Regions from separate parts of the Pseudomonas sp. Z4-20 genome, predicted to be linked through region 1. Evidence: predicted binding sites of a transcription regulator. Region 1 holds the regulator's gene; the other holds the start of a gene.
The links. Region 1 encodes FliA, which starts transcription of late flagellar genes. Its sites were predicted from a motif close to CTAAAGTTTNNNNNNNNNNNGCCGNTAA; they were not measured.

Region 1 (3,209 bases):
ACATGTTCGCTGATATCTACCACAGCCCGACCAAGCAGGTCGGCTGAGGTAATCATGAATATTTTTTGTACCTACATCGATGGTCTGCCATGCATTGTTCCATATGTGAACGCGCAGCCAGTAATGTGGCCTCCGTCTAAGTAAGACAAGGTAAAGAACGAACATGGGCAGCATGCATCCCGTACAGGTGATCGCGGTGACCGGCGGCAAAGGTGGCGTCGGGAAGACTAACGTGTCAGTGAACTTGTCCCTGGCTCTGGCAGAGCTTGGCCGACGGGTCATGCTGCTGGACGCCGACCTGGGCCTGGCGAACGTCGACGTGTTGCTGGGGCTTACACCCAAGCGCACGCTGGCGGACGTGATCGAAGGTCGCTGTGAACTGCGCGACGTGCTCCTGCAGGGGCCGGGCGGGATTCGCATCGTGCCGGCGGCCTCCGGCACCCAGAGCATGGTTCACCTGACACCGGCGCAGCACGCGGGCCTGATCCAGGCTTTCAGCGACATCGGCGACAACCTCGATGTGCTGGTGATCGACACGGCCGCCGGTATCGGTGACTCGGTCGTCAGTTTCGTGCGCGCCGCCCAGGAAGTCCTGCTGGTGGTGTGCGACGAACCGACGTCCATCACCGATGCCTACGCCCTGATCAAATTGCTTAACCGCGACTATGGCATGAACCGCTTTCGCGTCCTGGCCAACATGGCCCAGAGCCCGCAGGAAGGACGCAACCTGTTCGCCAAGTTGACAAAGGTCACGGATCGCTTCCTGGACGTCGCCCTACAATACGTCGGCGCAGTGCCTTACGACGAAAGCGTACGCAAGGCCGTCCAGAAGCAACGTGCCGTTTATGAAGCCTTTCCACGTTCCAAATGCGCGCTGGCGTTCAAGGCAATCGCCCAGAAAGTCGATACCTGGCCCTTGCCGGCCAACCCACGCGGGCATCTGGAATTTTTCGTCGAGCGTCTCGTGCAACAAACAGCAGGGCCCGTGTTATGACAGCCAGCGGTTACAACCATCTCTACAAAAAATCGGCACGGGACGCCCAATACGAATTGATCGAGCGTTACGCGCCCCTGGTCAAGCGTATCGCCTATCACTTGCTGGCGCGCCTGCCGGCCAGTGTCCAGGTCGAAGACTTGATCCAGGCGGGCATGATCGGCTTGCTCGAAGTGTCGAATAAATACGACGCGAGCAAGGGCGCCAGTTTCGAGACGTATGCCGGTATCCGTATTCGCGGAGCGATGCTCGATGAAGTCCGCAAGGGCGACTGGGCACCCCGTTCGGTGCATCGCAACACCCGCATGGTCAGTGACGCGATCCGCGCTATCGAAGCTAAAACCGGACGTGACGCTAAAGATCACGAGGTTGCGGCCGAACTCCAGTTGAGTCTCGATGATTATTACGGGATTTTGAACGATACCTTGGGCAGTCGCTTGTTCAGTTTCGACGACCTGTTGCAGGACGGCGAACACGAAGGGCTGCATGAGGATAACGCGAGTGCTCACATGGAGCCGTCGCGTGACCTGGAAGATGAACGTTTCCAGAGCGCGCTGGCGGAAGCGATTGCCAATTTGCCGGAACGTGAGCGACTGGTCTTGGCGCTGTACTACGACGAAGAGCTGAACCTCAAGGAAATCGGTGAGGTCCTGGGGGTCAGCGAATCACGGGTCAGCCAGTTACACAGCCAGTGCGCGGCCCGCTTGCGGGGGCGTTTGGGGGAGTGGCGAGCGCGCTGACGGGCAGTGTGGGGACGCTGCGAGCGGGGCTGGCCCGGCATGTGTGTGCCGGGCCAGTCTCATCCGTTGTGCTCCAGACCGTTGTCGAGTGTTATGCCGGAATTGATTGAAATGGCGCGTCCAGGTGCTGGGCGCGTTTAAGACTGCTTGGAGGTCGAATTGGACAAGAACATGAAAATCCTCATCGTTGATGACTTCTCAACGATGCGGCGGATCATAAAAAACCTGTTGCGTGACCTCGGGTTCACCAACACGGTCGAGGCCGACGATGGCATCACTGCCATTCCCGTCCTCAACAGCGGGAGCATCGACTTTCTGGTGACTGACTGGAACATGCCTGGCATGACCGGTATCGACTTGCTGCGCCACGTGCGCGCCGACGAAAAACTCAAGCACCTTCCGGTGCTGATGGTGACTGCCGAAGCCAAGCGCGAGCAGATCATCGAAGCGGCCCAGGCCGGTGTAAACGGCTATGTGGTCAAACCCTTCACGGCCCAGGCGTTGAAAGAGAAGATCGAAAAAATCTTCGAACGCATCGGTTAACGGCGCCACGGGGGAGCTATGGACAACGAATCTTCAATGGGCGATTTCGAATCGACCCTGAAAAAACATGCCCGCGAACTGGTCGACAGCCTTGAAAAGGGCCGCTTCGGTGATGCGGTTCAAATGATTCATGAGCTCAACCAGACCCGTGACCGAGGTCTGTACCAGGAAGTCGGCAAGCTCACCCGTGAACTGCACAGTGCGATCGTCAATTTCCAGATCGACCCGAACATGCCACAGGCCGAGGAAGTCTCGCAGATCACCGACGCCACCGAGCGCCTGGGTTATGTGGTCAAGCTGACCGAGGCCGCGGCCAACCGCACCATGGACCTGGTGGAAAGCGCAACCCCCCTGGTCAACGGCCTGAGTGATGAAGCCCAGGCGTTGAGCACCGATTGGGGTCGGTTCATGCGTCGCGAAGTCGGCGCCGAAGAGTTTCGCGAGCTGGCCCGTCGGGTCGACGGTTTCCTGACGCGCAGCAGCACCGAGAACCGTGCCGTGGCGAGCAACCTCAACGACATTCTGTTGGCCCAGGATTACCAGGACCTGACCGGTCAGGTAATCAAGCGCGTGACCCAACTGGTCACCGAAGTGGAAAGCAATTTGCTCAAGCTGGTGTTGATGGCCAGCCAAGTCGACCGCTTTGCGGGCATCGAACACGACCGTGAAGCGATGCTTGCTGAAAAAGATCCACAAAAACATCTCTCTCAGGGTGAAGGTCCGCAGATTCATGCCGATAAAAGAGAAGACGTTGTGTCCGGTCAGGACGATGTGGACGATTTGCTGTCCAGCCTTGGATTTTGAGTTTTAGCCCTATTTTAGGAGCAGCCATTAATGAGCTTCGGCGCCGATGAAGAGATCCTTCAGGATTTCCTGGTTGAGGCCGGCGAGATTCTAGAGCAACTTTCCGAACAACTGGTCGAGCTGGAAAG
Region 2 (3,209 bases), 2.6 Mb from region 1:
GAGTGGGCTTCGCGGCCATCGAAATCGATGTCGGCTGCCTGGCAGGCCTTCGCCAATACGGTCTGGCCGTACGCCAGGCCCGCGAGGGTTGCGGTGTCGAAGCTGGAAAACGGATGGAACGGGTTGCGCTTCATGTCCAATCGCGCAACGGCGGCATTGAGAAAGCCCAAGTCGAAGCTGCTGTTGTGCCCCACCAGGATCGCGCGCTTGCAACCGTTGGCCTTCAGCGCCTTGCGCACGCCGCGGAAGATGTCGGTCAGGGCGGTTTCTTCACTCACTGCCATGCGCAGTGGGTGATCAAGCTTGATCCCAGTGAATTCCAGCGCGGCGGCTTCGACGTTGGCGCCTTCGAACGGTTCGACGCGGAAGAAATAGGTGTGGTCAGGGAAGACGAAACCTTTTTCGTCCATGCCGATGGTCGTCGCGGCGATTTCCAGCAGCGCATCGGTGGCGGAGTTGAATCCGCCGGTTTCTACGTCGACCACCACCGGCAGGTAGCCCCGGAACCGAGCGGCCATGGGATGGCGAGCGCCCCCGGAACCAGCGTTGCCGTCCAGTTCGTCGTCGAAATGATCTTCACTCACGCGTTTTCCTCCAGCAGGCGCCAGCGCAGTTTTTCACCGGCGCGCAGCGGGATGACAGTCAGCTCGCCAAAGGGCAGGCTGGCGGGGGCGGTCCACTCGTCGCGGACCAGGGTAATACAATCGGTGTTCACCGGCAGGCCGTAGAAACGCGGGCCGTGCAAGCTGGCGAAACCTTCGAGCTTGTCCAGCGCATTGCGCTGCTCGAACGCCTCGGCGTACATCTCTATGGCGGCGTAGGCGGTGTAGCACCCGGCGCAACCGCAAGCGGCTTCCTTGGCGTGGCGGGCGTGGGGCGCCGAGTCCGTGCCGAGGAAAAACTTGGCGCTGCCGCTGGTGGCGGCGTCGAGCAAGGCTTCCTGATGGGTGTTGCGCTTGAGGATCGGCAGGCAATAGAAGTGCGGCCGGATGCCGCCCACCAGCATGTGGTTGCGGTTGTACAGCAGATGATGCGCAGTGATCGTCGCGCCGACATTGGCCGGGGCTTCGTTGACGAACTGCACGGCATCGCCGGTGGTGATGTGCTCGAAAACCACCTTGAGCGTCGGGAAACGCTCCACGACGCGACGCATATGCTCGTCAATGAAGATTTTCTCGCGGTCGAACACATCGACATCGCTGCGGGTGACTTCACCGTGGATCAGAAGGGGCATCCCGACTTCAGCCATGGCTTCCAGCGCCGGGAAAATCTTGTCGATGCTCGTGACGCCGGAATCCGAGTTGGTGGTGGCGCCGGCCGGGTACAACTTGGCCGCGTGGACGAAACCGCTGGCCTTGGCCTCGCGTATTTCCGCGGGCTGGGTGCGGTCGGTGAGGTAAAGCACCATCAGTGGCTCGAAGCGGCTGCCAGCCGGGCGCGCGGCGAGGATGCGCTGGCGATAGCCATCAGCCTCGAAGGCGTTACGCACGGGCGGAACCAGGTTAGGCATGATGATTGCGCGCCCGAAGGTGCGCGCGACATCGGCGACGGTATGGGTCAACACAGCACCATCGCGAAGATGAATATGCCAGTCGTCGGGACGCAGCAGGGTCAGGCGGTCGGACATGGGGGGCTTCCAGGCGGGTCAAACTCTGGGGAATGCTACCGGAAAAGACCGATGCGGGCACCCGCTATCAAGTTTTGCCGCAAGTGACCGATAGCCCCTTCAGGTGTGCCACGATTCCGTGCGGTGTCTCGGACAGGCGTCATGCCACGTGTTTTTCGATTTCCGTATAAATGCCAGTGGAGCCTCCCGTGCGCCAGCGTTATCTAGCCTTGCTCAGTGTGTTTGCCAGCCTTCCCGCGATGGCGCTCACTTTCCAGACCCGTCTGGAGAGCATCGAGTGGACGGTCGAAGGCGACAAGTTCGAGTGCCGGCTGAGCCAGCCGATCACCGATTTCGGTAGCGGCGAGTTCGTGCGCCGGGCAGGCGAGCAGGCCACGTTCCGGCTCAAGGCCTATAACCCGATGATGGGTGGCGGCTCCGCGACGTTGCTGGCGGCTGCGGCGCCTTGGCAGCCAGGGCGGGGTGACATCAACCTGGGCTCGGTCAGGATCGGCAGCGGCGATGTGCTGTTCGACAGCTCCCAGGTACAGGCGGGCCGTCTGATCAGTGGGCTGATGGAGGGGCGTAGCCCTGTGGTCCGACGCAATACCGAGGACGGCCGGGTATCGGAGGTCCGCCTGTTGCCTGTGCGCTTCAACAAGGCTTTCAGCGATTATCAAGGCTGTGTAGCGAAACTGTTACCGAAGAATTTCGAGCAGATCAAGCAAACCCAGATCGGCTTTCCCGGCGAAGGGATTGAACTCGACGCCCAAGCCAAGGCGCAGTTGCAAGTCATGCTCGACTTCATCAAGGCTGACCCTAGCGTCAATCATGTCGAACTCGACGGCCATTCCGACAACAGTGGCAACCGTTTGACCAATCGTGAATTGTCGCGCCGTCGTGCGCTGGCGGTCATGGATTTCTTCAAGGCCAACGGTTTCCAGGAATCCCAATTCACCGTGCGTTTTCACGGTGAGCGTTATCCCCTCGTCTCTAATACCAACGCCGCCAATCGAGCCAAGAACCGGCGCGTGGTTGTGCATCTGGCGCGTGTGACGCCGACTCAAGCTCCGACGCCACAGCCGACGACACCGCCTGCGGCACCGGTAGGGGCGCCTGGCAAGGTTCCGACGCCGGTCGCTCCCACCAAAACTGCAGCCCCCGCTGCGGCGACGGCGCGAACCTCCTGATCCTGCCCTGATCGTCGCGGGCTCGACATAATCTGTCGCTTCGTCGTCATAAGCTGTCGCGCCCCTGTAAATTATTCGCGCTGGACGTTAGACTTCCCGGCTTTCCGTACAACCCGTGGAGTGATGGCATGGCGGACGTAAACAAGGTCGTTCTGGCGTATTCCGGCGGCCTGGACACTTCGGTGATCCTCAAGTGGCTGCAGGACACTTATAACTGCGAAGTGGTGACCTTCACCGCTGACCTGGGGCAGGGCGAAGAAGTCGAGCCTGCACGCGCCAAGGCTCAGGCCATGGGCGTCAAAGAGATCTACATCGACGACTTGCGCGAAGAGTTTGTCCGCGACTTCGTGTTCCCAATGTTCCGCGCCAACACTGTTTATGAAGGCGAGTACCTGTTGGGTACTTCCATTGCC

Region 2: J3P82_RS06650 (flagellar protein MotY) is a predicted target of FliA. The motif match lies at 1,694-1,721, and genes of this name have one in related genera.

What each region holds. Positions count from the first base shown of each region.
Region 1 covers NZ_CP071641.1:4,022,257-4,025,465, reverse strand. The annotation lists gene flhF (flagellar biosynthesis protein FlhF) at 1-47, shown strand, start outside; gene fleN (flagellar synthesis regulator FleN) at 164-994, shown strand; gene fliA (RNA polymerase sigma factor FliA) at 991-1,734, shown strand; gene J3P82_RS18315 (chemotaxis response regulator CheY) at 1,906-2,277, shown strand; gene J3P82_RS18310 (protein phosphatase CheZ) at 2,296-3,081, shown strand; gene J3P82_RS18305 (chemotaxis protein CheA) at 3,112-3,209, shown strand, end outside.
Region 2 covers NZ_CP071641.1:1,442,992-1,446,200, forward strand. The annotation lists gene rnt (ribonuclease T) at 1-584, opposite strand, end outside; gene pyrC (dihydroorotase) at 581-1,627, opposite strand; gene J3P82_RS06650 (flagellar protein MotY) at 1,816-2,796, shown strand; gene J3P82_RS06655 (argininosuccinate synthase) at 2,925-3,209, shown strand, end outside.